Regions from separate parts of the Streptomyces sp. NPDC107454 genome, predicted to be linked through region 2. Evidence: predicted binding sites of a transcription regulator. Region 2 holds the regulator's gene; the other holds the start of a gene.
What was found. The regulator HspR, encoded in region 2, represses chaperone genes until heat shock. The targets are predictions, from matches to a motif close to TTGAGNNNNNNNNNCTCAA.
Positions count from the first base shown of each region.

Region 1 (15,033 bases), on a different contig from region 2:
CGCGGAGGGCATGCGGCTGGTGCGGGCCAACCGGGCGCTCGCCGCCGTCGGTTTCAGCACCTGCCGCCAGGAGGACTGCCCCGACTCGCCTCGCGAGGGTCTCGTCCGAGTCGACTCCAACGGTGTGCTGCACGTCCACCCCACCCGCCGCGCCGAGCCCGTCGAGTGGGCCTGGGCGGTCGCGCACGCCGTCATCCACCTGGGCTTCGGCCATGTCCCGGCGGCGCCGAAGACGCGCGAACAGCCCGACCGCCACGCCCTCGCCGCCCGCTGCGCGGTCGTCAACCGCTTCCTGCTCGGCTTCCCCATCGGCCTCACCCCCGAGGACCTGCCGCCCGGCTACCCCGACGGCGACGAGGAGCAACTCGCCGCCCGCTGGCGGCGCGAGGGCACTCCGGCCCCGTACGAGCGCTGCGGTACGGCCGGCGGCGAGCCGGACCAGCTGCTGGTGCCGTGGGACACCTGGAAGGGCGGCCGGGCCCCGGACTGGCAGCTCGAGTTCGCGCACGCCCTGACCCGTACCGTCGCCACGGCGATGGACGTGGCCGGCGGCCGCCGAGGCTCGATGCGCGGCGGGCCCACCCGGCTCCAGCCCTGGGAGCGGGCGCTGAGCTGGTTCATCTCCTCCTACCCGCTGCTCGGCGGCGTCGCGGCCGGTATCACCCTGGTCGCCGACGCCGAACTGGCCCGCGCCCACGGCATCTCCGTCGCCGCGGTGAACGCGGAGGCGGGGGAGATCTACATCAACCCGCTGCGTCAACTGAAGGACGAGGAATGGCGGTTCGTCCTCGCCCACGAGATGCTGCACGCCGCCCTGCGGCACGGCGACCGCTGCGGCCCCCGCGACCCGTACCTCTTCAACATCGCGGCCGACTACGTCATCAACGGCTGGCTGTGCGAGATGCAGGTCGGCACGATGCCCGAAGGGCTCCTGTACGACGCGGAGTTGAAGGACCTCTCGGCGGAGGAGGTGTACGACCGGATCGCGAAGGACCTGCGCCGGATGCGCCGGCTGTCCACGCTGCGCGGCAAGGGCATGGGTGACATCCTCGGCGCCCCGCTCGGCTCCCCGCGCGACTACGTGGACCTGGACGAGCTCTACCGGCGCGGGCTGAGCCACGGCCTCGACCTGCACCAGCAGCTGGAGCGGGGTTATCTGCCGGGCGGTCTGGTCGAGGAGATCCGCGCGCTCGACCATCCGCCGCTGCCCTGGGACGCCCGCCTGGCCCGCTGGTTCGACGAGTTCGTGCCCCGCCCCGAGCCGGTACGGACGTACGCGCGCCCCTCGCGCCGTCAGGCGTCCACCCCCGACATCCCGCGCGCGGGACGGTACTTCCCGCCCGAGGAGATCGCCCGCTGCACCTTCGGCGTCGTCCTCGACACCTCCGGCTCCATGGACCGCATGCTGCTCGGCAAGGCGCTGGGCGCCATCGCCTCGTACGCCGAGGCCCGGGACGTACCGGCTGTGCGGGTGGTGTTCTGCGACGCGGCGCCGCACGACGCGGGCTATCTCCCGGTCACCGAGGTCGCCGGTCGCGTACGGGTGCACGGGCGCGGCGGTACGGTGCTGCAGCCCGGCATCGATCTGCTGCACCGCGCGGACGACTTCCCGCCGGGCGCGCCGCTGTTGGTCATCACGGACGGCGGGTGCGACGTGCTGCGGGTGCGGCGCGAGCACGCGTATCTGATTCCGCAGGGCGCGCGGCTCCCGTTCACGGCGCGGGGACCGGTCTTCCGGGTGCGGTGAACCACCCTCGCGGCCGCGTCGAGCCGTCTTCGCGGACTTGGTGAGCCGTCATTCTGGGTGAGTTGCGTGCAGGTGTGATCGGATGGTGCGCACGGACCCCGAAAACGGGACCCCATCGAAGGGAATCATCGTGGCAACCACGCGCACCGCGCACACCGTGTGGGAAGGCAACCTGCTCGAGGGCAGCGGCGTCGTCACCTTCGACTCCTCCGGCATCGGCCAGCAGCCGGTGACGTGGGCGTCGCGGGCGCAGGACGCCAACGGCAAGACCAGCCCCGAGGAGCTGATCGCCGCCGCCCACTCCAGCTGCTTCTCCATGGCGCTGTCGCACGCCCTCGCGGGCGCGGGCACCCCGCCCACCAAGCTCGTCACCAACGCCGACGTCACCTTCCAGCCCGGTGAGGGCATCACGGGCATCCATCTGACGGTGGAGGGGACGGTGCCGGGCCTCGACAACGACGGCTTCGTCGCGGCGGCCGAGGACGCGAAGAAGAACTGCCCGGTCAGCGCGGCGCTGACCGGCACGACGATCACCCTGTCGGCCAAGCTGGGCTGACGTCCGGGAGCAGTACGGCGCCGCGGTCCCCGCGCAGGGCCCGCGGCGCTGTCATGTCCGCCCCATTGACAAGAACGCACTCAAGTTTTGTGCTTGAAGGTGGGCAGCGCCCTGGCGGAAGGGGACGGACATGGCACGTGCGGTCGGGATCGACCTCGGTACGACGAACTCGGTGGTGGCCCTCCTGGAAGGCGGCGACCCCACCGTCGTGACCAACGCGGAGGGCGCGCGCACCACCCCCTCCGTGGTGGCCTTCGCCAAGAACGGCGAGGTGCTCGTCGGCGAGGTCGCCAAACGTCAGGCCGTGACGAACGTGGAGCGCACCGCGCGCTCGGTCAAGCGCCACATGGGCGACGCGAGCTGGCGCTTCCCGGAGAAGGGCTCCGTCGACGGCACCCGCTATCGCGCCCAGGAACTGTCGGCGCGCGTCCTGCAGAAGCTGAAGCGGGACGCGGAGGCCTACCTCGGCGAGGACGTCACGGACGCCGTGATCACCGTGCCCGCGTACTTCGACGACGCCCAGCGCCAGGCCACCAAGGAGGCGGGCGAGATCGCGGGCCTGAAGGTGCTGCGGATCATCAACGAGCCCACGGCCGCCGCCCTCGCCTACGGCCTCGACCGGGGCGAGGAGCAGACCGTCCTCGTCTTCGACCTCGGCGGCGGCACCTTCGACGTCTCGCTCCTGGAGATCGGCGACGGCGTCATCGAGGTCAAGGCCACCAACGGCGACACCCGGCTCGGCGGCGACGACTGGGACCAGCGGATCGTGGAGCACCTCGCACAGCGCTTCAAGGCCTCGTACGGCATCGATCTCGGCCACGACAAGATGGCGCTGCAACGGCTGCGCGAGGGCGCCGAGAAGGCCAAGATCGAACTGTCCAGCTCCTCCGAGACCACCGTCAACCTGCCCTACATCACCGCCACCGCCGACGGCCCCCTGCATCTCGAGGAGAAACTGACCCGCGCCCAGTTCCAGGAGCTGACCGCCGATCTGCTCGACCGCTGCAAGACCCCCTTCCACCAGGCGGTCAAGGACGCGGGCGTCAAGCTCGCCGCGATCGACCACGTCATCCTGGTCGGCGGCTCGACCCGGATGCCCGCCGTCACGGACCTGGTCAGGGAACTCACCGGCAAGGACCCGCACAAGGGTGTCAACCCGGACGAGGTCGTGGCGCTCGGCGCGGCCCTCCAGGCGGGTGTCATCAGGGGGGACGTGAAGGACGTCCTGCTCCTCGACGTCACCCCGCTGTCCCTCGGCATCGAGACCAAGGGCGGCATCATGACCAGGCTCATCGAGCGCAACACCACGATCCCGACCCGTCGTTCGGAGATCTTCACCACGGCCGCGGACAACCAGCCCTCGGTCGGTATCCAGGTCTACCAGGGCGAACGCGAGATCGCCGCGTACAACAAGAAGCTCGGCGTCTTCGACCTCACCGGGCTGCCGCCCGCGCCGCGCGGAGTCCCGCAGATCGAGGTCGCCTTCGACATCGACGCCAACGGGATCATGCACGTCTCCGCGAAGGACCTCGCCACCGGGCGCGAACAGAAGATGACCGTCACGGGCGGCTCCGCGCTCCCCAAGAACGACATCGACCGCATGATGCGCGAGGCCGAGCAGTACGCCGAGGAGGACCGCGCGCGCCGCGAGGCCGCCGAGACCCGCAACCAGGCCGAACAACTCGTCTACCAGACCGAGAAGTTCCTCCGCGACAACGACGAACGCATCCCCTCCGAGACGAAACCCGAGGTCGAGTCGGCCATCGCCGGCCTCAAGCGCCTCCTGGAGGACTCCGCCACCGACACCACCGCCCTGCGCGGCGGCGTCGAGAATCTGGCCTCGGTGAGCCAGAGGATGGGCCAGGCCATGTACGCCCAGGCCCAGCAGACGCCCCGGGAGGAGCCGGCCGCCGAGCACACCACGGCGGCGGAGGAGGAGGGTGTGGTGGACGCCGAGATCGTGGACGACGAGAGGGAGACGCGGGGCGGCGCGGCGTAAGGACCCTTCTCAGTAGGAGTCCCGGATCTCCCGCAGGATCTCCTTGGTACGGGGCACGGAGGCGGCGTGGGCGGACATGTGGTCCAGCACTTCCAGGTGCATGGCCACCTCGGCGCGCGAGTCGAGGTAGAGGGCACCGGTCAGGTACTCGCTGTAGACCATGTCGGGCAGTTCCGGCTCCGCGAAGCGGAACAGCGCGAAGGATGTGTACGTCCCCGGGTGCGGGCCGCTCGCGTACTCGGCGACCTGGACGGAGATGTCGTCGCTCTCCATCTCCCGCAGCAGCCGGTCGATCTGGTCCCGCATGACCTCGCCACGGATGCTCACCGGACGCCGCAGCACGGTCTCGTCCATGATCACCCAGAGGTGGGGCCGGTGCTCGCGCCCCAGCAGCAGCTGCTGCCGCGTCATGCGCAGCGTCACATGCCGCTCGATGGCCTCGGGCCCCGTCTGGCCCACCGTCCCCGCCTCCAGCACGGCGCGCGCGTACTCCTCGGTCTGCAGCAGCCCGGGCACGAAGTGCGGCTCGTACGAGCGGATCAGACGGGCGGCGCCCTCCAGGCTGACATGCATGCTGAACCAGTCCGGCAGCACATCGTGGAATCGCTGCCACCAGCCCGGCTGGTTCGCCTCCTCGGCGAGCGTGACGAAGGCGGCCACCTCGGCGTCGGCCACGCCGTACGTCGTCAGCAGCACCTGGAGGTAGGGGATCTTGAGGGCGACCTCGGCCATCTCCATCCGCCGCACCGTCGCCGGGGCGACACGCAGGACACGCGCGGCCTCTTCGCGCTTCAGCCCGGTGGCCTCCCGCAATTCCTGCAGCCGCCGCCCGAGCACCACTTGCCCCACGGTGGGCGCAGCCCGCCGCTCACTCACGCCACGCCCTCCCCAAGCGCCGAAGCCACCACTCAAACGGATCGACGACGCTCCGTCAAGAGACCAGTGACTGAAGGTATTTGACCGTCGCCGGGTCCGCGGGCAGAAACGTCTCGATGGCCAGCTCGGCGACGGTCACGTCCATCGGGGTGTTGAAAGTGGAGATGGAGGAGATGAAGGACAGCACGCACCCGCCGTGCTCGATCCGCAGGGGGAGCGCGAAACAGGGAACGGGCTCGACGCCGCCGTCCAGTTCCCTTCCGTGCCCCTGTCCCTGTTCCTGCTCCGGTACCGGGTAGGCCGCCACCTCCTCGTAGAGGGCACGCAGTGGCTCGGAGCGGTCCAGGGCGATCTGCCGTTCCATCTGCGCGAGCAGATGGTCGCGCCACTCGCGGTGGTTGCGGATCCGCGGCGCCAGGCCCTCCGGGTGGAGGGTCAGCCGCATCGCGTTCAGCGGCGGCGTGAGCAGCGACTCGCGGACGCCCTCCAGGAGCATGGCGATGCCACGGTTGGCGGCGAGCACGGTGTACGTGGCGTCGACCACCAGCGCCGGGTAGGGCTCGTAGCCCTGGATCAGCCGTTCCATGCCCTGGCGCAGGGCGTCCATCGAGGGGTCGTCGAGGGGGGTCTCCGGGTAGTGGGGCGCGTAGCCGGCGGCCAGCAGCAGCGCGTTGCGTTCCCGTACGGGGACGTCGAGGTGTTCCGCCAGCCGCAGCACCATCTCCTCGCTCGGGCGGGAGCGGCCCGTCTCGATGAAGCTGATGTGGCGGGCCGAGGAGTCGGCCCGCAGCGCCAGTTCCAGCTGGCTGACCCGGCGCTGCTCCCGCCAGCCGCGCAGCAGCGGGCCGACGCCCTTGCCGCCGGGGTGGGTTGAGGGTCTGGCCGGACCGGACGCGACGAGGGACATACGCCGACCGTAACCGAGGAACGCCGTGGATGGAGCCTGGACCTGGCCCTCGAACGCCGGACGGCCGGGACTTTCGGGCGAAGCCCCCGGAGATGGGGCCGGGGCGCCGGAGAGCCCTGGTCGGGGGACTGTGGCAGGCTGAGGAACAGTCCCCACCGCACCCCACCGCAAGAAGAACGGAGCGAGGCCATGCCCGTCGAACCCCTGTCGCAGAAGGAGATCGAGGATCAGCTCGCGGAGCTGCCCGGCTGGTCGCTGGACGGCGACCACCTCGCCCGCTCCTACCGCCTCCCCTCCCACTTCGCCGCGACCGCGATGGTCGTACACATCGCCCAGGTGCAGGAGGAGCTCGACCACCACTCCGACCTCACCCTCGGCTACAACACGATCTCCCTCACCGTGAACACCCACAGCGTCGGCGGCGCCGTCACCGAGCTCGACCTCAAGCTCGCCCGCAGGGTGGAGGCACTCGCTCCGGGACATGGCGCACACTGATCCACATGCTGGACTACGACAAAGAAGCCGACGCATACGACGCCAGCAGGGGCGGTGAGCCCAGAGCGGCGGCTGCCGCGGACGCCGTACTCGGCCTCGTCCCCGACGGCGTACAGGCCCTGCTCGACGTCGCCTGCGGCACCGGAATCGTCACGCGTCGCCTCGCCGCCGCCCGCCCGGCGCTCCGGGTGACGGGCGCGGACGCCGCGCAGGGCATGGCCCGGATGGCGGCGGCACGGCTCCCGGGCTCGGTGGTCCACGCCGACAGCCGTCGACTGCCCTTCCCCGACGCCTCGTTCGACGCCGTCACCAGCGTCTGGCTGCTCCATCTGGTCGACGGCGCCGAGGACGTCCGCGCCATCGTCGCCGAGTGCGCGCGGGTCCTGCGCCCGGGCGGGGTGTACGTCACCACCGTCGACAAGGCCGCCGCACACGACGTGGGCAGCGACATCGACGCCGTACTCGCCTCCCGCCCGCGCCGCCCCGCCCAGGACGGCACCGAGGACGTCGAGGCGTACGCCGTCGAGCACGGCCTCACCCCGGCCGGCCGGGCCCGTTTCCGGGGCCACGGCCAGGGCCGCAGCCCGCGCAGCACGGTGGCGGACCTGCGCCGCGGCTGGTTCACCCAGATCGCCGCGGACGACCCGCTGGCCGAGCGATTCGTCACGCTGCTCGAAGGGCTGCCCGATCAGGAAGTCCCGCGCCCCGACCCGCAGTTCACCCTCCGCGCGTTCAGGAAGATCCCCGCCGCGCGAACTCCATGACCCAGTTGGTCACCCACGTCTTCTCCCCGTCCACGGAGAAGGCCTGTTCCCAGCGGGCCGTGGTCGGGGAGATTCCCGACCACACGAACCGCACCCGCACGTCCTTCCCGTCGTGCGTGTCGTCGCCGTGGAACTCACCGCGCCCGTCGGACCCGAACCGCCCCACCACCGGCGCAAACAGCTTCCCGCTGCGGCTCGACGACCAGTTCAGCGACCACACCCGCGCCGCCGGGTCGAAGAGCCGCAGGGTGAGCCCCTGCCAGCCCTGACCGGGCACCGTCATCTCGTCGATGTTCGCGGCCCCCTCGAACAGGCTCCAGCAGCGGCTCGTGGCCCCGAACTCCTCCCAGCCGCTCTCGGGGTCGAGGAAGTCGGTCAGACGCCGGTGGTGGACGTCCCACTCACCGTGGAAGAAGTCGAAGTCGTGCGGGCTGCTCATGAGCGGTCTCCAGTCGTGCCCTCGGGGAGGGAGTCGGCGAGGTAGGCGTCGAGGTCGGGGGCGTCGGGCGCGAGCATGTGCCGCACCCAGGCATCGCGTTCGTGCAGGATCGGCGGCAGCTCCCAGACGCAGCCGATCCAGGGGACGTCGGGTGTGATGAAGTGCGTGGGGTCCCGGTCCGGGCAGCCAAGGACCGGCTGGCCCGCCGACGCGCCGCGGAAGTGCAGGACGTTGTCCCACACCCAGCTGTACGCGTTGAGGTAGGCGCCGTCATCGCCGCCCCGGTGCAGTACGACGAAGGTCGCGGGCGGTGTGCCGTCGGGCTCCGGCAGCAGCTTCGGCAGCATCGCGTACGCCGCCGCCTCGACGTCGGGTGCGATACCGGCCGGGTCCGCGGTGACGTGGTAGCGCTTGATCCGTCGCCCCGCCACCTCGATGGGCGGCGGCACGGTCAGCAGTTTCTCCCGGAAGTCCGAGGCGTTCGGCAAGGTCGTGGAAGCCATGACGCGCACGCTAGGCCGACTTCACTGACATCCTGTGTCAGTGAAGTCCAGCCGACTCGTCTCGATCCTCCTGCTGCTCCAGACCCGCGGCCGGATGACCGCCGCCGACCTCGCCGAGGAACTGGACGTCTCGGTGCGCACGGTCTACCGGGACGTCGAGGCACTGAGCGCGGCGGGCGTCCCGCTGTACGGCGACGCGGGGCACGCCGGCGGCTACCGCCTCCTCGACGGCTACCGCACCCGTCTCACCGGCCTCACGGAGGGAGAGGCCGAGGCCCTCTTCCTCGCCGGCGTCCCCGGCCCCGCCGCCGAGCTGGGCCTCGGCCCGGTCCTGGCCGCCGCCCAGCTGAAGGTGCGCGCCGCCCTCCCGCGCGACCTGCGCGCGCACGCCGACCGGATCAGCGGCCGCTTCCACCTGGACGCCCCCGGCTGGTACGCGGACACCGACGACACCCCGTACCTCCCCGCCGTCGCCGACGCCGTGTGGAACGCGCGGGTGCTGCACGTCCTGTACCGCCGCTGGCGCGAGCCCACCGATGTGCGGCGCCGCCTGGAACCGTACGGCCTGGTCCTGAAGGCGGGCCGCTGGTACGTCGTCGCGGGCCCAGGGCCGCGTACGTTCCGCGTCGACCAGATCATCGAACTCACCTCCACCGACGAGGAGTTCAGCCGCCCGGAGACATTCGACCTGGCCGCGTACTGGACGGCGTACCAGCAGGAGTTCCACGACCGGCTGCACGGCGCCGAGGCCGTGATCCGGATCGCGCCGGGAACCGTTCTCACCGGCCCGGCGGCCCGGGCGGTCGAGGTCAACGGTCGTGTGGACAAGGATGGTTGGACGCGCGCCATCGTCCCCATCGAGTCCATCGACCAGGCCCACGACGCATTCCTCGGACGGGGCGCGGTCATCGAGGTCCTGGAGCCCGCCGAACTGCGGGAGCGTATCGCGCGCACGGTGGCGGCACTGGCCCGCCTGTACGCGTAGTGAGCGCCCGCACACAGACGCCCCAAGGCGGCAACTCCCCTGCGCACGGCGGCAACTGAGGGAACAGAAGCAGTCTGTCCTCCCAGGAGGTAACCATCGTGCAGCACCCGCACAGGCAGCACCGCAGACGCGCCATCGGCTCGGCCCTGGTGGCCACGGCCGCCCTGATCGCCGCCGGGCTCACCGCCCTCGGCACCGGCACGGCGCAGGCGGCCACCGCCCTCCCCCAAGTTCTCGGCTTCGCTCGAACAGGGGGGACCCCCATGGTGGAGGCCCTCGACCGGGGCGTCGTCAGTGTCCACACCGACAGCGGCAACCTGGTCAGCTGGCGCTGGCTCGGCACCGACCCGAACGACGTGTCGTTCAACGTCTACCGGGCCGGTACGTTGGTCAACCCGACGCCGATCACCGGCTCCACGAACTACTTCCACTCGGGCGCGCCCGCCCAGGCCGACTACACGGTGCGCGCGATCGTGAACGGCGTCGAGCAGGCCGACTCCGTCCACGCCGTCCAGTTCCGCACCGGATACAAGGACGTGCCCCTCACCCCGCCCGCGGGCGGCACTACTCCCGACGGAGTCGCCTACACCTACGAGGCCAACGACGCCTCCGTCGGCGACCTCGACGGGGACGGCCAGCTCGACTTCGTCCTCAAGTGGCAGCCCACCAACGCCAAGGACAACTCCCAGTCCGGCTACACCGGCAACACCGTCATCGACGGCATCAAGCTCGACGGCACCCGTCTGTGGCGCATCGACCTGGGCCGGAACATCCGCTCGGGCGCGCACTACACACAGTTCCAGGTGTACGACTACGACGGCGACGGCAAGGCCGAGGTCGCCATGAAGACGGCGGACGGGACGACGGACGGCCGGGGCGCGGTGATCGGCAGTTCCTCCGCCGACTACCGGAACTCCAGCGGATACGTGCTGTCCGGGCCCGAGTACCTGACCATGTTCAACGGGCAGACGGGCGCCGCCATGGGCACCGTCGACTACGTCCCGGCGCGCGGCACGGTCTCCTCCTGGGGCGACTCGTACGGCAACCGGGTCGACCGATTCCTCGCGGGAACGGCCTACTTGGACGGCTCCCGGCCCTCCCTCATCATGGCGCGCGGCTACTACACCCGTACCGTCATCGCCGCCTGGGACTGGCGGGGCGGCGCCTTCACCCGGCGCTGGACCTTCGACACCAACTCCTCGACCAACAGCGGCAAGGGATACGACGGTCAGGGCAACCACCAGTTGTCGGTCGCGGACGTCGACGGGGACGGCAAGGACGAGATCGTGTACGGCTCGATGGCCGTGGACGACAACGGCAACGGCCTGTGGACCACTAAGAACGGGCACGGGGACGCCATGCACGTCGGCGACCTCGACCCGTCCCGCCCCGGCCTGGAGGAGTTCAAGGTCGACGAGGACTCCTCGAAACCGGCGTCCTGGATGGCGGACGCGAAGACGGGCGCGATCCTCTGGTCCACGGCGGCCAACGGCGACAACGGCCGAGGCGTCTCCGGTGACATCTGGGCGGGCAGCGCGGGCGCCGAGTCCTGGTCCTCGCACGCCGACGGCGTCCGCAACCCGCAGGGCACGGTGGTGGCGACCCGCAAGCCGGGCAGCATCAACTTCCTGTCCTGGTGGGACGGCGACCCCGTCCGCGAACTCCTCGACGACACCCACATCGACAAGTACGGCACCGCGTCCGACACCCGTCTGCTGACCGGCTCGGGCGTCCACTCCAACAACAGCACGAAGGCGACTCCGTCACTGTCCGGCGACATTCTCGGAGACTGGCGGGAGGAGGTCGTCTGGCCGACGACCGACAACACGGCCCTCAGGATCTACTCCACCCCGTACGAGACGACCACAAGGATCACCACCCTCCTCCACGACACCCAGTACCGCACCGCCCTGGCCTGGCAGAACACGGCGTACAACCAACCCCCGCACCCGAGCTTCTTCCTCGGCGACGGGATGCCGACGCCGCCCCGACCGACGGTCTACACGCCGTAGGTCCGCAGCAGAGAGAAGGGGCGCGTGCCGAGGTCGGCGCGCGCCCCACCCTCTCGGATCAGCTCACCGAGCAGGCCTGATCTCCCAGCTTGAAGGTTGTGGGTGTGGAGTTCACGCCCGTCCAGCCGGCCGTGAAGCCGAAGCTCACCGACGAGCCCGTTGCCACGTTCGCGTTCCAGGCCAGGTTCTTCGCCGTGACCGTCGTGCCCGACTGGGTGGCGTCGGCGTTCCAGGCCTGGGTGATCTTCTGTCCGTCCGCGAAGGCCCAGGAGAGGGACCAGCCGCTCCAGGCGGTGGTGCCGGTGTTGGTGAGCGCCACGTCGGCCTGGAAGCCGCCCGACCACTGGTTGGTGATCTTGTAGCTCACCGCGCAGGCGCCCGTCGGCGGGGGCGTCGGATCCGTGCCGCCACCCCCGCCACCGGTGTCGGAGCTGTCGCCGTAGATGATTCCGCGCCCGTTGGTCGCGATGTACACGCGTCCGTAGATCCGCGGGTCTCCCGTGATCGCGCCGCCCGTCCAACCCCACTGGTGGGCGTCGTCGTTGATGCGGGTCCAGCTCGCGCCCTTGTCCGTCGAGCGGAAGATGCCCCGCACCCCGCCGATCTTCGCGCTGGTGTAGAGCGTCTGGTACGAGGCGCCGGTCGCCGCCTTGCCGAAGCCGATGGTGTCGGCCTGGTCGACGTTCGACAGCTTGGTGAAGCTCGCGCCGCCGTCCGTGGAGTGCCACAGCCCGTACGCGCCGTCGCTCGCGCCGCCGGCCAGCCACACGTCGCCCTTCGTGCCGGGCAGCGCCTTGAAGCGCACGCTGTCACCGCTCGGCAGGCCGCCGGCGACGGAGGCGGTGAAGGTGGCACCGCCGTCCGAACTGACGTAGAACTTGCCGGACTTGAACCCGTAGAAGGTCTTCGGGTCGACCCGGTCCGACTCCACGATCGCGCCGGACGGGATCCCGGCCGACGCCGACCACGACGTACCGAAGCCGGTCGCGTACTGCACGCCCGCGCCCACCGGGCTCCACACGAAACGGCTGCCGTCGGATGCCGCCGCGACCGTACCGCCGCCGCTGACGCCCGAAGGGTCCGTGCCCGCGAACCAGTTGGCGCCGTTGTCCGTGGAGAAGGTGATGTGCGGGCCCGAGTCGAGGTTGCCGACGCGCACCACGGTGTTCGGGCTGGTCTCGGCGTAGTCGAGGCTCGTCGTCGTGGTGAAGTTCGGCGAGGTGTACATCATCGACGGCACCTTGGTGAGGTCCGTGTGCCGGAAGCCGCCGATGTCACCGAGGGCGCTGAGGAGGGAGGCCCCGGAGGGCGGAGAGGCCAGGTCGTCGACGGCCGTCTCCTCCAGGCCCTGGACCATGGGCCGAATGGTGAACTGGCTGTTGCTGTCCCAGTTCGTGAGGTTCTCGGTGCCGTAGATCGTCGCGCCCGTTCCGTACATCATCCGGGCGGAGTTGAACGGGTCGATCTCCAGACCCTCGGTCATCCAGCCGAGTTTGGGGGACTGCTCGGGGGGTGACGGGTTCGCGTTGAAGGTCAGCCAGGGCACGGACGACACGTCCATCGTGTAGCGGTTCGAGCGGTTCGGATACGAGGTGTAGTCCCAGGCCTTCGTCCAGGTACCGCCGCTGTCGGTGGACCGGAAGATCTGGGTGTCCGGCCACCACGAGCTGTACGCCGTGGTCATCACCGTGCCCGGATGCTGACGGTCGACGGTCAGTCCGCTGAATCCGTAGTAGGTGTCGGCCTCCGCGACCGGACTGATGTTCGTCCAGGTCCCGGTCCTGGTCGCGTACCGCCACAGCTGGCCCTTGCCGCCGTCGTACGGGCCGCCCTTGTCGCTGTAGGCGAGGTAGAGGTAGCCGTTCGTGGCGTCGAGGACGCCCTTGTGGGCGAGGTAGCCGGTGGGCTGCCCGGCGAGCCGTGACCAGGTCGTGCCGCCGTCCGTCGAGCGGTAGACCGCGTTGTCCTTGTCGGCGACCCCGACGTAGATCGTCTGCGTGGCGCTGGTGGAGGTGCCCGTGGACTCGTCGAAGGTCACCCACACGATGCCCTGGTTGTCACTGGCGTAGCCGCTCGTGTCGGTCGCGTCCTGCACGTAGTTGCCGACGTTCGGGAAGCTGGTCACCTGCGACCACGTGACACCCGAGTCCGTGGACCGCCACAGACCCTTGCCGCTCGGCGCGCCGAGGTACAGCACGCTGTCCTTGTTGGGGTCGATCGCGAGGCGCTCGCCCATGCCCCGGCCCGGCATGTTCCCGCCCAGTTTGAAGGGCAGGTCCGTCCGCTGCCAGCTCGCGCCCCGGTCGGCGGAGCGCAGTACGGCACCGTTGCCGGGGTCCCAGCTGTTCGTGTACGTGCCGACCGCCGCGTACACCTTGTTCGGGTCGACGGAGTCGGACGCGAGGCTGACCACCCCGGTGTGGCCCCACCGGTCCCAGCCGATGGAGTCCGTGAGCGGGGTCCAGGTCTTCGTCGACTCCTGCCAGCGGTAGGCGCCGCCGATGTCCGTGCGGGCGTAGGCGAGGTTCTTCTCGGAGCGGTTGAAGACGATGCCGGGGACGAAGCCGCCGCCGTCGATCCGGGCGTTCTTCCAGGTGTACGTGTCGGCGGCGAGCGTCGTTGTCGGGGTGCTCGCGGCGAGGGCGGGCGGACTGCCCGCCAGTAAGCCTGCGGCGAGGGCCAGTACGGCCGTGAGGATGCGGGTTCTTCGCACGGTGGGGTCCTCTCTGAAGGAGGGCATGACGACCGGGCGGCCCCCAGTGCGGGTGGGGGCCGCCCGGCCAGGTGGTCCCGTCGTCAGGTGACGGGACCACGCACGCGGAGCTTCGGGCGCCCGGAGAGGCGCGGTCCTGGGCCTCGCGCCCGTCAGGGGCGCGGGGAACCGCGCGACCAGCCACAACCGGCCCGCAGCTCAGGTACCGCCCGACCCGCGGAGCGCCCGGCGGGGGCTATTCGAGAAGCTCCGCGTACGAGCCCATGGCCATGGCGATGTCCGCCTGGGCCCAGAACCGGTGGTACGTGAAGGAGGGCGCGGCTCCGCCCGCGAGATAGGCCTCGATCTTCGACCAGTTCGGGTCGTTCTTGTAGAAGGACCTGAGCGAGGTGAAGGTCGAGGCGGAGTTGATCGTGTCGCCGTTCGGCATCTTGCCGCTCCAGCCGCTCGGTACGTAGACCGTGTCGTCGAAGCGGTTGTAGTCGGCGCGGGTCTCCGGGACGGCGATGCCCAGGCTGTCCTGGTAGTTGCTCCACATGCCGTCGAGGAGTGCCTTCGCCGTCGTCTTCGCCTGGGCGTTGCCGGACTTGGCGGCGTAGTACGACAGGGTCTTGGCGTACGCGGCCGCCACACCGACGTCGTTGGTGTAGTCGGCGACGGTCACGTGAAGTCCGGTGTTGGCGCCGGGACTTGACGCGTTCCAGGTGTCGGGCGCGCCGGACCACTGGAGCGTGGAGGGGATCTGGTAGGTGCCGTCCGGGTTGATCGTGGTCTTGGACAGCGCCCAGGACACCCACTTGTCGAGGACCGCCTTCGCGCTCGCGTTCCCCGTCTGCTGGTAGTACTCGGCGACCCGCTCCATGGACCAGGCCTGGAAGCCGAACCACTGGTTGGACGGCGGGTCGTGGTACACCGGCTGCTGGTCGTAGTACATGCCGTAGAAGGTCGGCGTCCCGGCCGGCGGGGTCGCGTAACGGCCCGCCCAGCTGTTGGTCGCGCCGCCCGCGATCGCGCCCTCGTTGGACTGCAGCCAGCGG
Region 1 is NZ_JBVJPA010000003.1:497,808-512,840, reverse strand. It holds gene ACZ69M_RS09830 (vWA domain-containing protein) at 11-1,747, shown strand; gene ACZ69M_RS09825 (OsmC family protein) at 1,878-2,303, shown strand; gene dnaK (molecular chaperone DnaK) at 2,434-4,302, shown strand; gene ACZ69M_RS09815 (helix-turn-helix domain-containing protein) at 4,312-5,178, opposite strand; gene ACZ69M_RS09810 (helix-turn-helix domain-containing protein) at 5,234-6,085, opposite strand; gene ACZ69M_RS09805 (4a-hydroxytetrahydrobiopterin dehydratase) at 6,275-6,580, shown strand; gene ACZ69M_RS09800 (class I SAM-dependent methyltransferase) at 6,586-7,344, shown strand; gene ACZ69M_RS09795 (hypothetical protein) at 7,313-7,783, opposite strand; gene ACZ69M_RS09790 (hypothetical protein) at 7,780-8,286, opposite strand; gene ACZ69M_RS09785 (helix-turn-helix transcriptional regulator) at 8,327-9,271, shown strand; gene ACZ69M_RS09780 (rhamnogalacturonan lyase) at 9,370-11,283, shown strand; gene ACZ69M_RS09775 (cellulose binding domain-containing protein) at 11,342-13,996, opposite strand; gene ACZ69M_RS09770 (glycoside hydrolase family 48 protein) at 14,232-15,033, opposite strand, start outside.
Region 1: dnaK (molecular chaperone DnaK) is a predicted target of HspR. The motif match lies at 2,369-2,387, and genes of this name have one in related genera.

Region 2 (15,033 bases):
GCCTGACCGAGGCGCTCCATGACGCACTCCGCGTCGCCGAGAGCCGCGGCCGACGGCTGAACCAGCTCAACTGGCTCGACCGCCTCAACTGAACACGACGACACCCCATGTCCCCGGGGTGAACCGGGGACATGGGGTGTCGTTCTCTCGAAAGGCTCGGCCCTCGGAAGGCGCGGCTACTTCACCGGCTCGGGCTCCGGCTCGCTCTCCGCCTCCGCCGCCCCCGCCGGATCAACCGGCGTCCTGACGGAGTCGAGGAGAAGCTGAGCCACGTCCACGACCTGGACGGACTCCTTGGCTTGGCCGTCGTTCTTCTTGCCGTTGACCGAGTCGGTCAACATCACGAGGCAGAACGGGCAGGCCGTGGACACGATGTCCGGGTTGAGGGAAAGAGCTTCGTCGACGCGCTCGTTGTTGATGCGCTTGCCGATCCGCTCCTCGATCCACATCCGCGCACCACCGGCACCGCAGCAGAAACCGCGCTCCTTGTGCCGGTGCATCTCCTGCTGGCGCAGGCCCGGAACGGCCGACATGATCTCGCGCGGGGGCGTGTAGATCTTGTTGTGGCGGCCCAGGTAGCAGGGGTCGTGGTAGGTGATGAGGCCGTCCACGGGGGTCACCGGGAGCAGCTTGCCCTCGTCGATGAGGTGCTGGAGCAGCTGGGTGTGGTGGATGACCTCGTAGTCGCCGCCGAGCTGCGGGTACTCGTTGCCGATCGTGTTGAGGCAGTGCGGGCAGGTGGCGACGATCTTCTTCGCCGACTTCGGCTTCTTCGTCGACTCGTCCTCGTCATCCTCGCCGAAGGCCATGTTCAGCGCGGCGACGTTCTCCATGCCGAGCTCCTGGAAGAGGGGCTCGTTGCCGAGGCGGCGGGCGGAGTCGCCGGTGCACTTCTCGTCGCCGCCCATGATGGCGAACTTGACGCCCGCCATGTGTAGGAGTTCCGCGAAGGCCTTCGTGGTCTTCTTGGCGCGGTCCTCCAGGGCGCCGGCGCAGCCGACCCAGTACAGGTACTCGACCTCGGACAGGTCCTCGATGTCGCGTCCGACGACCGGGATCTCGAAGTCGACTTCCTTCGTCCACTCGAGGCGCTGCTTCTTGGCCAGGCCCCAGGGGTTGCCCTTCTTCTCCAGGTTCTTGAGCATCGTGCCCGCCTCGGACGGGAACGCGCTCTCGATCATCACCTGGTAGCGGCGCATGTCGACGATGTGGTCGATGTGCTCGATGTCGACGGGGCACTGCTCGACGCACGCGCCGCACGTGGTGCAGGACCACAGCACGTCGGGGTCGATGACGCCGTTCTCCTCGAACGTGCCGATCAGGGGCCGCTCGGCCTCGGCGAGCGCGGCGGCGGGCACGTCGGCCAGCTGCTCCGCCGACGCCTTCTCCTCGCCCTCCATGCTCTTGCCGCCACCCGCGAGCAGGTAGGGCGCCTTGGCGTGCGCGTGGTCGCGCAGCGACATGATGAGGAGCTTGGGAGAGAGCGGCTTGCCCGTGTTCCAGGCGGGGCACTGCGACTGGCACCGCCCGCACTCGGTGCACGTGGAGAAGTCCAGCAGGCCCTTCCAGGAGAACTGCTCGACCTGGCTGACACCGAAGACGTCGTCCTCGCCGGGGTCGGTGAAGTCGATGGCCTTGCCGTCACTCGTCATCGGCAGCAGCGCGCCGAGGGCGGTCTCGCCCTTCGCGTTCCGCTTGAACCAGATGTTCGGGAAGGCGAGGAAGCGGTGCCAGGCGACACCCATGTCCGTCTTGAGGGAGACCGTGATCATCCAGATGAAGGACGTCCCGATCTTGATCATCGCGGTGAGGTAGACCAGGTTCTGGAGCGTGCCGACGCTCGTCCCCTTGAAGGCGGCGACGATCGGGTACGAGGCGAAGTACGCGGCCTCGTAGCCGTGCACGTCGGCGAGGGCACCCTCCAGGCCGCGCAGGGTCATGATCGCGAGGCCGATGATGAGGATGACCGACTCGACGAAGTAGGCCTGGCCGGTGTTGGACCCGGCGAAGCGGGACTTGCGGCCCGGCCGGTCGGGCCGGGACAGCTGGCGGATCACGATGAGCGTGAGGATGCCGAGGGTCGTCATCAGGCCGATGAACTCGACGAAGATCTCGTACGGCAGCCAGTGCCCGATGATGGGCAGCGCCCAGTCGGCCTGGAAGAGCTGCCCGAAGGCGTTCACCAGCGTGGCGACGAGGGAGAAGAAGCCGACCGCCACGAACCAGTGCGCGACGCCGACCACCCCCCACCGGTTCATCCGGGTGTGGCCGAGGAACTCCCGGACCACCGTGACGGTGCGCGCGGCCCAGTCGTCGGTGCGGGTGCCCGCGGGGACGTCCTGGCCGAGCCGTACGAACCGGTAGATCTGCGCGATGGCGCGGGAGAACAGCGCCACGCCGACCACGGCGAGTACCAGCGACACAATGATCGCGGCGAGTTGCATTCGGGGGCTCCTCGGGCCTGCGAGGGAGGGAGCTGAAGGCCGACCTTCAGCCGATTACTAAGCGGTAACTTATGCAGTCCGTCTGAGACTACCCATATCTTCCGCCGCACTGTAGCCAGCGGTGCGGTGATCTGCGTCGCTGAGGTCCACCTGAGTCGCCGAAGTCACCGACCGGCAGTTGCGCACGTCACCGGCCGACAGCTGCCGGGGTCTCCGGCCGACACGTAAACCCGATCGTGTGATCTGCGGCGTATTTGCGACATTTAACACTAAATTGGCGGCGTGCTGTACGGAATCGTCGCCGCCACCTCCGCCCTGCTCCTCGCCGCCGTGCTCGCCGCCCTGCTGCGGCTCCTCGCCCTGCGCCTCGGCGTGGTGGAACGCCGGCGGGTGCGCGCGGTGCCGCTGCTCGGCGGGGTCGCGGTGGTGGCGGTCACGGCGTTCGTCGCCGGGGTCGGGGACTGGACGGACGTGGCGCCACTGGGGCCGGCGGCCGCGAGGCTGCTGGCCGCCGGGATCGCGGTCGGTGCCCTCGGGCTGGTCGCCGACCTGTGGCCCCCGCCGGCTCTTGTGCGGGTTCCGCTCCAGGCGGCCGTCGTGACCGGCGCCGCCGCGCTGACCGTGCCCTACGGGGAGCTCGGCCCGGTGGTCGGGGTGGCGGCCGTCGGCTGGATCGCCCTCGCCACCCATGCCTTCACCTCGCTCGATCACGCCGACGGGGTGATGGGGACGGTCGCGGTGGCGACCGCCTTCGCGCTGAGCGGCTGCGCGGCTGCCGAGGTCATGGACGGGCTCGCGGCGCTGCTGAGCGTGCTGGCCGCCGCGCTGACGGGGTTCCTGATGCACAACTGGCCCCCGGCCCGGATCGTGCCGGGGCGCTGCGGCGCGCTGTTCGTCGGGTTCGTGCTGACCTCGGCGGCGGTACTGGTCCACGCAGGGCGGGCGGCCGGGTCGAGCGTGGGCGCCGCGTTCGCGCTGACGGCCGTGGCGACCGCCGACGCCGTACTGGTGCTGGTGTCGCGGCAACGGGCCGGGCGTCCGCTGCTGCGCGGCGCCCCCGATCATCTGGTCCACCGGCTGCGGCGCCTCGGCGTCACGCCTCGGGGCGCCGCGATCGTCGTGGGGGTCACCGGCTTCGCGGGTGCACTCGTCGGAATGCTGATCGACATGGGATGGGTGAGCGCGACGGCGGCGTTGTGGGTGGCGGGCGGCGCCGGTGTGGGCGTACTCGCGCTGCTTCGGATCCCCACCTATGGGGGACGGCACGCCCCCGCGTCCGGGAGTCGGTCGACCGAGAAGCCGCAGGTGGAACCACGTGTACAAGCACACCTGCGTGTAAGCAAGAGATAAGACTTGAGCCCCTGCGACTCATGTCTGTTGACCCAGCAATGAGAGTGGTGCACACTTGAGTCCGTTCCACTCAAGTCATTGCTGGAGGAATTGAAATGGCACGTGCGGTCGGCATCGACCTGGGCACGACTAACTCCGTCGTCAGCGTTCTTGAAGGCGGCGAGCCCACCGTCATCACCAACGCAGAGGGCGCCAGGACCACGCCGTCCGTCGTCGCCTTCGCCAAGAACGGTGAGGTGCTCGTCGGCGAGGTGGCCAAGCGCCAGGCGGTCACGAACGTGGACCGGACCATCCGCTCCGTGAAGCGTCACATGGGCACGGACTGGAAGATCGAGCTCGACGGGAAGAACTTCAACCCGCAGCAGATGAGCGCCTTCATCCTGCAGAAGCTGAAGCGCGACGCCGAGGCCTACCTGGGCGAGAAGGTCACGGACGCGGTCATCACCGTCCCGGCCTACTTCAACGACTCCGAGCGCCAGGCGACGAAGGAGGCCGGCGAGATCGCGGGCCTGAACGTCCTGCGCATCGTGAACGAGCCCACGGCCGCCGCCCTCGCGTACGGCCTGGACAAGGACGACCAGACGATCCTCGTCTTCGACCTCGGTGGCGGCACCTTCGACGTGTCCCTCCTGGAGATCGGTGACGGCGTCGTCGAGGTGAAGGCCACCAACGGCGACAACCACCTCGGTGGTGACGACTGGGACCAGCGCGTCGTCGACTACCTGGTGCAGCAGTTCCGCTCCGGTCACGGCGTGGACCTCGCCAAGGACAAGATGGCGCTCCAGCGTCTGCGCGAAGCCGCCGAGAAGGCGAAGATCGAGCTGTCCTCGTCCACCGAGACCTCGATCAACCTGCCCTACATCACGGCCTCCGCCGAGGGCCCGCTGCACCTGGACGAGAAGCTCACGCGCGCTCAGTTCCAGCAGCTCACCGCGGACCTTCTGGAGCGCTGCAAGACGCCGTTCCACAACGTCATCAAGGACGCGGGCATCAACCTCTCCGAGATCGACCACGTCGTTCTCGTCGGTGGCTCCACCCGCATGCCCGCCGTCGCCGAGCTCGTCAAGGAGCTGACCGGCGGCCAGGACGCCAACAAGGGCGTCAACCCGGACGAGGTCGTCGCCATCGGCGCCGCCCTGCAGGCCGGTGTCCTCAAGGGTGAGGTCAAGGACGTCCTGCTCCTCGACGTCACCCCGCTGTCCCTCGGCATCGAGACCAAGGGCGGCATCATGACGAAGCTCATCGAGCGGAACACGACGATCCCGACCAAGCGGTCCGAGATCTTCACCACCGCCGAGGACAACCAGCCGTCCGTCCAGATCCAGGTCTACCAGGGCGAGCGCGAGATCGCGGCGTACAACAAGAAGCTCGGGATGTTCGAGCTGACCGGTCTGCCGCCGGCCCCGCGCGGTGTCCCGCAGATCGAGGTCGCCTTCGACATCGACGCCAACGGCATCATGCACGTGACCGCGAAGGACCTGGGCACGGGCAAGGAGCAGAAGATGACCGTCACCGGCGGCTCCTCGCTGCCGAAGGACGAGGTCGACCGGATGCGCCAGGAGGCCGAGCAGTACGCGGACGAGGACCACAAGCGCCGCGAGGCCGCCGAGACCCGCAACCAGGGCGAGCAACTCGTCTACCAGACCGAGAAGTTCCTCAAGGACAACGAGGACAAGGTCCCGGGTGACGTCAAGACCGAGGTCGAGGCCTCCATCGCCGAGCTGAAGGAGAAGCTCAAGGGCGAGGACACCGCCGAGATCCGCACCGCCACGGAGAAGGTCGCCGCGGTCTCCCAGAAGCTCGGCCAGGCCATGTACGCCGACGCCCAGGCCGCGCAGGCCGCCGGTGGCGCCGAAGGTGCCCCCGGCGCCGAGCAGGCCAAGGCCGATGACGACGTCGTCGACGCCGAGATCGTCGACGAGGACCGTAAGGACGGTGCCGCGTGACGGAGGAGACCCCGGGCTTCGAAGAGAAGCCTGACGTCCCCTCCGGCGCCACCCCTGACGACGCCGAGTCGCAGGCCGCCACCCCCTCCACGGAGGAGGCGGCGGCCCCGGCCGGGGACGCATCAGCAGCACAGATGGCCGGTCTGACCGCACAGCTGGACCAGGTCCGTACGGCGCTCGGCGAGCGCACGATGGACCTCCAGCGGCTCCAGGCCGAGTACCAGAACTACCGTCGTCGGGTCGAGCGCGACCGGATCGCGGTCAAGGAGATCGCCATCGCGAACCTCCTGACCGAACTCCTGCCTGTGCTCGACAACATCGCCCGCGCGCGGGACCACGGCGAACTGGTCGGCGGCTTCAAGTCGGTGGCCGAGTCGCTGGAGACCGTCGCGGCGAAGATGGGCCTCCAGCAGTTCGGCAAGGAGGGCGAGCCCTTCGACCCGATGATCCACGAGGCCCTCATGCACTCGTACGCGCCGGACGTCACGGAGACGACGTGCGTGGCGATTCTGCAGCCGGGGTATCGCATCGGCGAGCGCACCATCCGCCCCGCGCGGGTGGCGGTCGCCGAACCCCAGCCGGGGGCGCAGACCGGCAAGGCGGACTCCCAGGATTCCGCCGAGGCGGCCGACGACAAGGAGAGCGGTGGCCCGGACGAGGGCTGACGTTGAACGCATGAGAGAGGAGGGGCGTCGAGGATGAGCACCAAGGACTTCATCGAGAAGGACTTCTACAAGGTCCTCGGCGTCCCCAAGGACGCCACCGAGGCAGAGATCAAGAAGGCGTACCGGAAGCTCGCCCGCGAGTTCCACCCGGACGCCAACAAGGGCAATGCCAAGGCCGAGGAGCGCTTCAAGGAGATCTCCGAGGCGAACGACGTGCTCGGAGACCCCAAGAAGCGCAAGGAGTACGACGAGGCACGCGCCCTCTTCGGCAACGGCGGCTTCCGTCCGGGTCCCGGCGCGGGCGGCGGCAACTTCAACTTCGACCTGGGCGACCTCTTCGGAGGCGGCGCCCAGGGCGGAGCGGGGGGTGCCGGCGGCTTCGGCGGCGGCATCGGAGACGTCTTCGGGGGCCTGTTCAACCGCGGCGGCGCGGGCACGGGTACGCGGACCCAGCCCCGGCGCGGCCAGGACATCGACACCGAGGTGACGCTCAGCTTCACCGAGGCGGTGGACGGCGCGACGGTCCCGCTGCGGATGACGTCCCAGGCGCCCTGCAAGGCCTGTTCGGGCACCGGCGACGCGAACGGCACACCGCGGGTGTGCCCGACGTGCGTCGGTACCGGCCAGGTCGCACGGGGCTCCGGCGGCGGCTTCTCGCTCACGGACCCCTGCCCGGACTGCAAGGGCCGCGGTCTCATCGCGGAGAACCCCTGCGAGATCTGCCACGGCAGCGGTCGTGCCAAGTCCTCGCGCACGATGCAGGTCCGCATCCCGGCGGGGGTGAGCGACAGCCAGCGCATCCGCCTGCGCGGCAAGGGCGCACCCGGCGAACGGGGCGGCCCGGCAGGCGATCTGTACGTCACGGTCCACGTGGACGCCCACCCGGTCTTCGGCCGCAAGGGCGACAACCTCACCGTCACCGTGCCCGTCACCTTCGCGGAGGCGGCACTCGGCGGCGAGGTGCGCGTACCGACCCTGGGCGGCCCCCCGGTCACCCTGAAGCTGCCCCCGGGCACGCCCAACGGCCGCACGATGCGGGCCCGCGGCAAGGGTGCCGTCCGCAAGGACGGTACGCGCGGCGACCTCCTCGTCACCGTCGAGGTCGCGGTCCCCACGGACGTGTCGGGCAAGGCTCGCGACGCCCTGGAGGCGTATCGCGAGGCAACCGCGGGCGAGGACCCGCGGGCGGAGCTGTTCCAGGCCGCGAAGGGAGCATGAGCAGATGGACGGTCGTCGTCGAAACCCCTATGAACTGACCGAGGAGACCCCGGTCTACGTCATCTCGGTGGCGGCCCAGCTCTCCGGCCTGCACCCGCAGACCCTGCGCCAGTACGACCGCCTCGGCCTGGTCTCCCCGGACCGCACCGCCGGCCGTGGCCGGCGCTACTCGGCCCGCGACATCGAACTGCTCCGCACGGTGCAGGCGCTGTCCCAGGACGAGGGCATCAACCTGGCCGGCATCAAGCGCATCATCGAGCTGGAGAACCAGGTGGCCGCGCTCCAGTCCCGCGTCGCGGAACTGGAATCGGCCCTGGACGGCGCGGCTGCCGCGATGCAGCAGCGCGAGGCCGCGGTGCACGCCTCGTACCGCCGCGACCTGGTCCCGTACCAGGAGGTCCAGCAGACGAGCGCGCTGGTGGTCTGGCGGCCGAAGCGGCAGTCGGACTAGTTGCACGTACCGAAGGGGGTGGGGAGGTCGACGACCTCCCCACCCCCTTCGGCGTTCCTCAGGCGACGTTGAACGTCAGGTGGGTGGACGGGCCGACGCGCCCGTACACGTCCACCGTGGCCACCTCGACGATGTAGATCCCGCTCGTGGGCGGTGTCCAGGTGAGGCTGCCGTTCGTGGTCTGCGCGTACGTGCCGCCGGTGACGCGCCACTGGTACCCGCCGATGACGCGGTCGTCGCCCGCGGGGCGGGTCATCGTCACGGTGACCGCCTGGCCGGGTCCACCGTGCCCCGCACAGTCGTTGGCGGTGCACTCGGTGTACGGCGCCGAGAGCGCGAGCAGCGGAGGCAGCGGCGCCGTGGACGTCGCCGGGGTGACGCGGTCCACGGAGACGACGTCGGAGGGCGCCGACTCCCTGCCCTGCGCGTCGAGCACCACCACGTAGTAGGACGCGCGGCCCGCCGGGGCCCCGGTGTCCGAGAAGAGGGTCGAGTGGGGCGAGCCGACCCGGTTCCAGGCGGCGGAGGCGTCGGTGCGGCGGTAGACGCGGGTGCCGTACACCGCCCCGTCCGTCGAGTACGCCCAGGTGAGTTCGGTGCCGCTGTCGTGCGGGGTGACCGTCACGCCGGTGGGCGCCGCCGCGTCGCCGGGGGCGGGCCGGGTCGCGGTGACAGCCTCGGACACCGAGGAGATGTTCCCGTACGCGTCGACGGCCTGGACCGTGTACGTGACGGCGGTGCCCGCGGGGGCCCGGAAGTCGTTGAACGAGGTGCCGAGGACCAGGTCCGGCCCGTCCGGGTCCGACTGCCCCTCGGGCGCGGCCCACAGCTCGTAATGCTCGACGTCGTCCGAAGGGGCGTTCCAGCGCAGCGCGTTGCCCGCCGTGGTGCCCTCCGCCGTCAGACCGGTGACCTGGCCGGGCGCGAGGGTGTCCGGGGCGCCGGTGTCGGCGGTCGCGGACGGGACGGACTCGTTGCCGACCGGGTCCAGGGCCGTGACCCGGTAGTACAGGCGCTGATGGATGTCGGCCGAGGTGTCCCGGTAGGAGACGTCCGGCACGGAGGACACGAGCTGCTGGAAGGGGCCCTGCGGGGCGCTCGCCCGGTAGACGCGGTAGGCGGCGGCACCGGAGACCTTGTTCCAGCCGAGGGCCACGGAGCCGGTGCTCACCTTGGCGCCCAGGCCGCCGGGCGCGGCGGTCGGGGTCCGGTCGACGGTGGTCACGGCCTGGTCGGCGGTGCCCGTCGACTCGTTGCCGGCCTTGTCGTAGGCGCGGACCTCGTAGTAGTAGGTGTCGCCGGTCGCGGGCACGGTCGTGTCGGTGTACGAGGTGGCGGTCGTCGTACCCACTCTCGTCCAGGTGGCGCCGCCCTTCAGGCGGCGGTAGGCGCGATACCCCGCGAGGTCCATCTCCTTGTTCTTCGCCCAGGTCAGTTTGGCCTTGCCGGTGGCTTTGTCGTACGCCACGGAGGTGCCCGTGGGGGTGAGGGGCTTGACCTTGTCGACGGCGGCGGTGGTGCGGGGGGTGTAGGCGAAGGAGACGTTGGCGGCGCCTGTCCAGTTGGCGTAGTCGACGCGGAGGGTGTGCTTGCCGGAGGGAATCGTGACGTTGACGGTCTTTTTGACCGTCGAGGAGACGTTCTTCCAGAGGTCGACCTTGCGGGTGCCGTCGAGGTAGACGCGCAGGCCGTCCTGGGCGGCGACGGGAAGGGCGAAGGGGCCTCCCGAACCGAAGTCCCTCGTCTCGGTCCAGCGGACGCCGAAGTTGTCCTTCGGGAGGCCGGAGGCGGGTGCTTTCGTGCCCCAGTTCTCGCTGACCGCGGCATCGCAGTCCGTTTTCTTCGGTGTGCCGGAGAAGGTGGTGTTCGCGTAGAACTGCCGCTTGTACACCGGTGATGCGCAGCTGCTCGCGGCGGAGGCGGGCGCCCCCGAGACGGCGAGCAGGCCCCCGGTGGTGGCGATCGTCAGCGTCACGGCGAGCGCCGGTCCGCTCCGCCCAACTGGTCTCATGTTTCCCCTGTTTCATGCTGCGAGGTGTGCGGCCACCTTCGAGACTCCCGGATGTGGGGGAGGGTTGTATGTCGCCGGGGAGCGCGTGACGCAAGTCAATCAGAGGGGTTCTGTGGAAGTGACGGCGCACCCCCTTCCCATCGTGTTCACTTGGGGAACACAGAATGCTGTTGCCATCTCGTTAAGTGGTTACTCCTTGACGCTGAGGTGATCGCCGCGTTGGCTTTCAGCCACCTGGGTCGCAAAGCAGCTACCTCGCCCGGAAGGCACCTGATGTGAACACTCGTAACACCCGGCTTCGTCGTACCGCCATAGCCCTGGCCTGCTCCGCGATGACCGTTTCCCTCGCCGCCTGCGGTGTCGTGGACGGGATCGGCGGCAGCAACACCAAGGCGAGCCCGACCAAGGGTGACGACATCACGGTTGGCCTGCTCCTCCCGGAGAAGGCCAACACTCGTTACGAGAAGTTCGACTACCCGATCATCAAGCAGCAGGTCGCCAAGCTCACCAACAACAAGGGCAAGGTCGACTACGTCAACGCGGGGCAGGACGCCTCCAAGCAGAGCCAGCAGTTCCAGCAGATGGTGGCCGACAAGGTCGACGTGATCCTCGTCGACGCGGTGGACTCCAAGGCCATCGCGAGCGATGTGCAGAAGGCCAAGGACGCGGGCATTCCCGTCATCGCCTACGACCGTCTGGCGCAGGGCCCGATCGACGCGTACATCTCCTTCGACAACGAGCTCGTCGGCCAGGTGCAGGGCAAGGCGCTCCTGGAGGCGCTGGGCACCAACGCCTCCACGAAGAAGATCGTCATGATGAACGGCTCGCCCACCGACCCGAACGCGGCGCAGTTCAAGGCGGGCGCCCTCGGTGAGCTCAACGGCAAGGTCGTCATCTCCAAGTCGTACGACACCAAGGACTGGGACCCGGTCGTCGGCAAGGCCAACATGGAGAAGGCCATCTCGGCCATCGGCCTCAGCAACATCGCCGGTGTCTACTCCGCCAACGACGGTCTCGCGGGCGCCGTCATCGACGCCCTGAAGACCATGGGCGTCAGCAAGGTGCCGCCGGTCACCGGCCAGGACGCCGAGCTGGACGCGGTGCAGCGGATCGTCCGGGGCGAGCAGTACATGAGCGTCTACAAGTCCTACCCCGACGAGGCCTCCGCGGCGGCCGAGATGGCGGTGGCGAAGGTCCAGGGGCGTGGCATCGAGTTCGACGCGCTCACCCGCGACAAGGTCGACAGCCCCACGAACAAGAAGATCCCCTCCCAGCTGATGCCCGTGGTCGCCCTGACCAAGGCGAACATCAAGGAGACGGTGATCCAGGACAACATCTACACCGTCAAGCAGATCTGCGCGGCCTCGACCAAGGTGGACTGCACGGCGATCGGCCTCAAGTAGACGAACGCGCGGGAGCCCTGGGCGAGGGGCTCCCGCGCGTTCGGCGGACCGGGGTTCAGCGTCCCATCGACTGCCAGATCGTCAGCGCCAGCGCCGTGCACGAGGTGGCGGCCGCCAGCGAGGGCAGGGGCCAGCGGGTGCGTTCCAGGGCGTCGAGGCGGGACTCGTGTTCGTCGAGGGTCTTGTCGGTCTGGTCCGCGCGCTGCAGGAGGAGGGCGAGGTCGCCGCGGGTGGTGGCGAACCCGACGTCGACCGAGCGGCGCAGCCGCTCCAGTTCCAGGGCGACGCTCTCGGCCTCAGTCGTCGGCATCGGCGGTTTCTCCGCGGGAGGGCCCGCGCAGCCACCCCGGCAGCAGCCGGTCCACCGCGGGCATCGACATCACCCGGCTGAGCAGCGCGGCGCCGCCCACGACGGCCGTGAGCGCGGGTACGTCCCGGACCAGCGGGTCCTCGGCGACCAGCGGCAGGACGGTGATCAGGGCGAACAGGGTCTGGAGTGTCGTACGCAGGGTTCTGCGGCCGGCGTCGCTCATCTCCGGGCTCCTTTCGGGTGCTCCAGTGCTTCTCGGGTACGTCCGGCCCCCTAGGCGCGCGGGACGCGCAGCTTGTCCCAGCTGGTGCGGCCCGGGGTGCCGTCGGCGTCCTTGCCGACGTAGCCGAGCGCGCGCTGCCAGGTCGCGTACGACAGGACGTCGGCCTGCGTCCACACCGGGCCGGGGCCGGTCGAGTAGCGCCCGCACCCCTCCGCGACCAGCCGCTCGCCGACGGCTGTGATCAGCGGACTGCGGCGGCCGAGCGCGAAGAACGCGGCGCCGGGGAAGGGTTCGTACGGGACCGGTCGGGAGCCGAGCCGGGTCGCCACCCGTTGCCGCATCCCGGACATCGAGAACGACGGGTCGATCTTGCGGCGCGTCCACTCCTTGTGCGCGATCACGCTGGCCGCGGACCAGCCATGGGCGCGGCAGATCGCGGCGGAAAGCCGTTCCACGGCGGCGAGTTGGGCGGCCGGGTAGGGGTCCCGCCCGTTGCCCAGGTTCTCGATCTCGAAGCCGTAGAAGCGGGCGTTGCCGTCCACGGCGTCGGGTCCGGGGGCGGGCAGTGCGGCCCGTTCGGCCCGTACGGCCTCCAGGACCGCGGTCGAGCCCGAACCGGCGTGGTTGGTGCGGCCGTAGCCGACCAGGTGGACGGTGCCGTCCTTGGTGATCAGGCCGATGCAGAGCGGGCCCGGCAGGTCCGCGGTGCCCTCGCGGCACAGGCGGAGGCTGTCGATGCCTGCCGTGTGGTGGAGCATGACGCCGTGGACCGGGCCCCAGGCGCCTTTGCTGTTGCGGTTGTGGGTGCGCCAGTTGCCGCTCTCGGAAAGGACGACGCCCTCGTCGCGCAGGGCGCGGGCGAGGGCGTCGGCGGTCAGTGGTGTGGCCATGTGTGCCTCACATCACGGGAGTTACGGTGATGAATCGGTTGGCGAAGGTCGCGGTGCTGGTGGTCGCGGCCGACTTGTAGGCGGCGGTCGCGGTGTAGACGCCGTTCACGGTGAGCCCGGTGACCTGGAACTGGGTCGTGACGGAGCACTGGTTGGTGCCGGCACCGAGCGCCGCGCGGGTGTCGGCGGCGGCGAGCGCGACCGTCGTGTTCAGGCGGATGTTCGCCGACATGTGGCAGGCCGTGGCCGCGCTGCTGCTGACGCGCGCGCCCACCGAGACGAGCACGGCGCCGGAGGCCGGAGCGGTGAAGGTGACGGTGGTCGGGTCGCCGGTGGAGCCGGTGAGGGTCTCCACGTACGCCGTCGACGTCGTCGTACCGGCCGTGGTGTTGGCCTTGTGGACCGGGCCGGGCGCCAGCTGCGTCCAGGCGCTGCCGGTGTGGTACCAGTACTGCTTGGGCGTGCCGAGCCAGCAGAGCATGCCCGCCACCGGGGCGGTCACCTTGGCGTCGCGGGTCGCGGCGTCCGCGAAGCGCAGCACGGTGCGGCCGTCGACGGCCTCCGCGAGCGACTGGATGTGCACGGGGATGTTCGCGGCGTCGGCCGGCTGCGGGTAGGGCAGGCTGCCGAGCGGGGTGAGCAGGGCCATGACGGCTTCCTCCTGGATCCTGGAGTGCGTACGGGACGACTGATCGCGTACGGGGCGCGCGTACGGGACGAGGGGGCGGTCAGTCGCCCAGGGACGGCGGGAGCGAGCCGGCCGGTGTGCCGCCGTCGCCGTCGCGTGCCGCGGCGCTGTCGACCGGGACCGGATGCGCCACGTTCGCGTCGTCGTCGGCGGTCTCCGGCGGTGGTTCTTCCACGCGCGGTTCTTCCGGGGGCAGTTCGCTCATGCCGCACCTCCCGGCGCCTTGAGCAGTTCGCGGTAGGTGATCCTGCTGGTGGTCAGAGCGTCGAGTGTGGCGTTCTGGGCGTCGATCAGGGCGTACGTCCGCTGGTTGCCGTACTCCGGATCGACCGGCGGGTCCGGGGTGAGCCCGGAGTCGGTCGGAACGCCGTTGTAGGAGGTACCGCGCAGGGTCAGCGTCTGCTGGGGGGCGGCCCCCGCCTGGCAGGTGGTGCGGATGCCCACGACCCAGGCGAGGGTGTCGAGCGCGGCCCCGCTGGTGTCCACCACCCGCACCACGTCACCGAGTTGGATGCGTGGATCGTGCAGCACCTCGACCTCGCCGAGCACCGGGACCGGGTAACGGCCGGCGTCGAGCATGGCGTGCGAGAGGTCCGAGGCGACCTGATGCTGTTGCACCCAGTCGGTCGCGGGCGCCTGGTAGACCTGCTTGCCGTAGGCGGCCTGGCTGGTGGTGTTGTACCAGGCGAACGACCGCCGGCGGGGATCGCCCGTGCGCTTCTGCGGGACGATCTGCACGGAGGGCTTGCCGTCCTTCGTGACCGTCCAGACGCTCGCCGTGCCGTGGTTGGCGAACCGCACGAGGTAGTTCGGGCCGTCGCGCCGCGAGCTGACCGTCACCGCGCCCTTCACGGAGGTGCCACCGGCCGCCGCGCTGCCGAAACGGACCCGATGGCCGCCGACGGGTGCCACGTCGTCCTCGATCTGGAGCGGGCCGACATCGAGTTCTTCCTCGGCGATGGCGTACGCGACCTCCACCCAGCCGCCCGGCCTGACCTCCCGCACGACGGTGTCGGTGACGGTGTCGCTGTAGGTGTGGCTGATGCCGGTCCAGTCCTGGTAGGGCTGTTCGCAGTGATTGCGGCAGGCGTCGATCTCCTCGGAGACGGTGAGGGCGGCGATGTCGCGCCGGGTGGTCACCGTGAGATCCGGCCCGGCGGGCACCGTCCGGAACCGGCCGGGCCCGCGCCAGCGGAAGACGCCCTGCTCGTCGAACTCGGCGGTGGACATGGTGGCGCGGGCGATCTCGGTGAGGGCGTCCCACTGGGAGCCGGAGATCTTCGGCACGTCGTAGAGCGGCACCGTCGCGTCGTCGAGCACCGCGCCCTTGGCCCAGCGGCCCTTCTGCTCCCACTCCTCGGCGGTGTACGAGTCGAGGTCCGGCCAGGAGCGGTCGGTGACCTGGAGGCATTCGACGGCCACGTCGGTCTTCAG
Region 2 is NZ_JBVJPA010000005.1:337,974-353,006, reverse strand. It holds gene ACZ69M_RS14550 (hypothetical protein) at 1-92, shown strand, start outside; gene ACZ69M_RS14545 ((Fe-S)-binding protein) at 177-2,444, opposite strand; gene ACZ69M_RS14540 (MraY family glycosyltransferase) at 2,727-3,794, shown strand; gene dnaK (molecular chaperone DnaK) at 3,890-5,740, shown strand; gene grpE (nucleotide exchange factor GrpE) at 5,737-6,405, shown strand; gene dnaJ (molecular chaperone DnaJ) at 6,439-7,623, shown strand; gene ACZ69M_RS14520 (heat shock protein transcriptional repressor HspR) at 7,628-8,074, shown strand; gene ACZ69M_RS14515 (PA14 domain-containing protein) at 8,133-10,085, opposite strand; gene ACZ69M_RS14510 (sugar ABC transporter substrate-binding protein) at 10,361-11,488, shown strand; gene ACZ69M_RS14505 (hypothetical protein) at 11,544-11,798, opposite strand; gene ACZ69M_RS14500 (putative antibiotic biosynthesis monooxygenase) at 11,785-12,021, opposite strand; gene ACZ69M_RS14495 (peptidoglycan-binding protein) at 12,072-12,911, opposite strand; gene ACZ69M_RS14490 (hypothetical protein) at 12,919-13,560, opposite strand; gene ACZ69M_RS14485 (hypothetical protein) at 13,640-13,804, opposite strand; gene ACZ69M_RS14480 (hypothetical protein) at 13,801-15,033, opposite strand, start outside.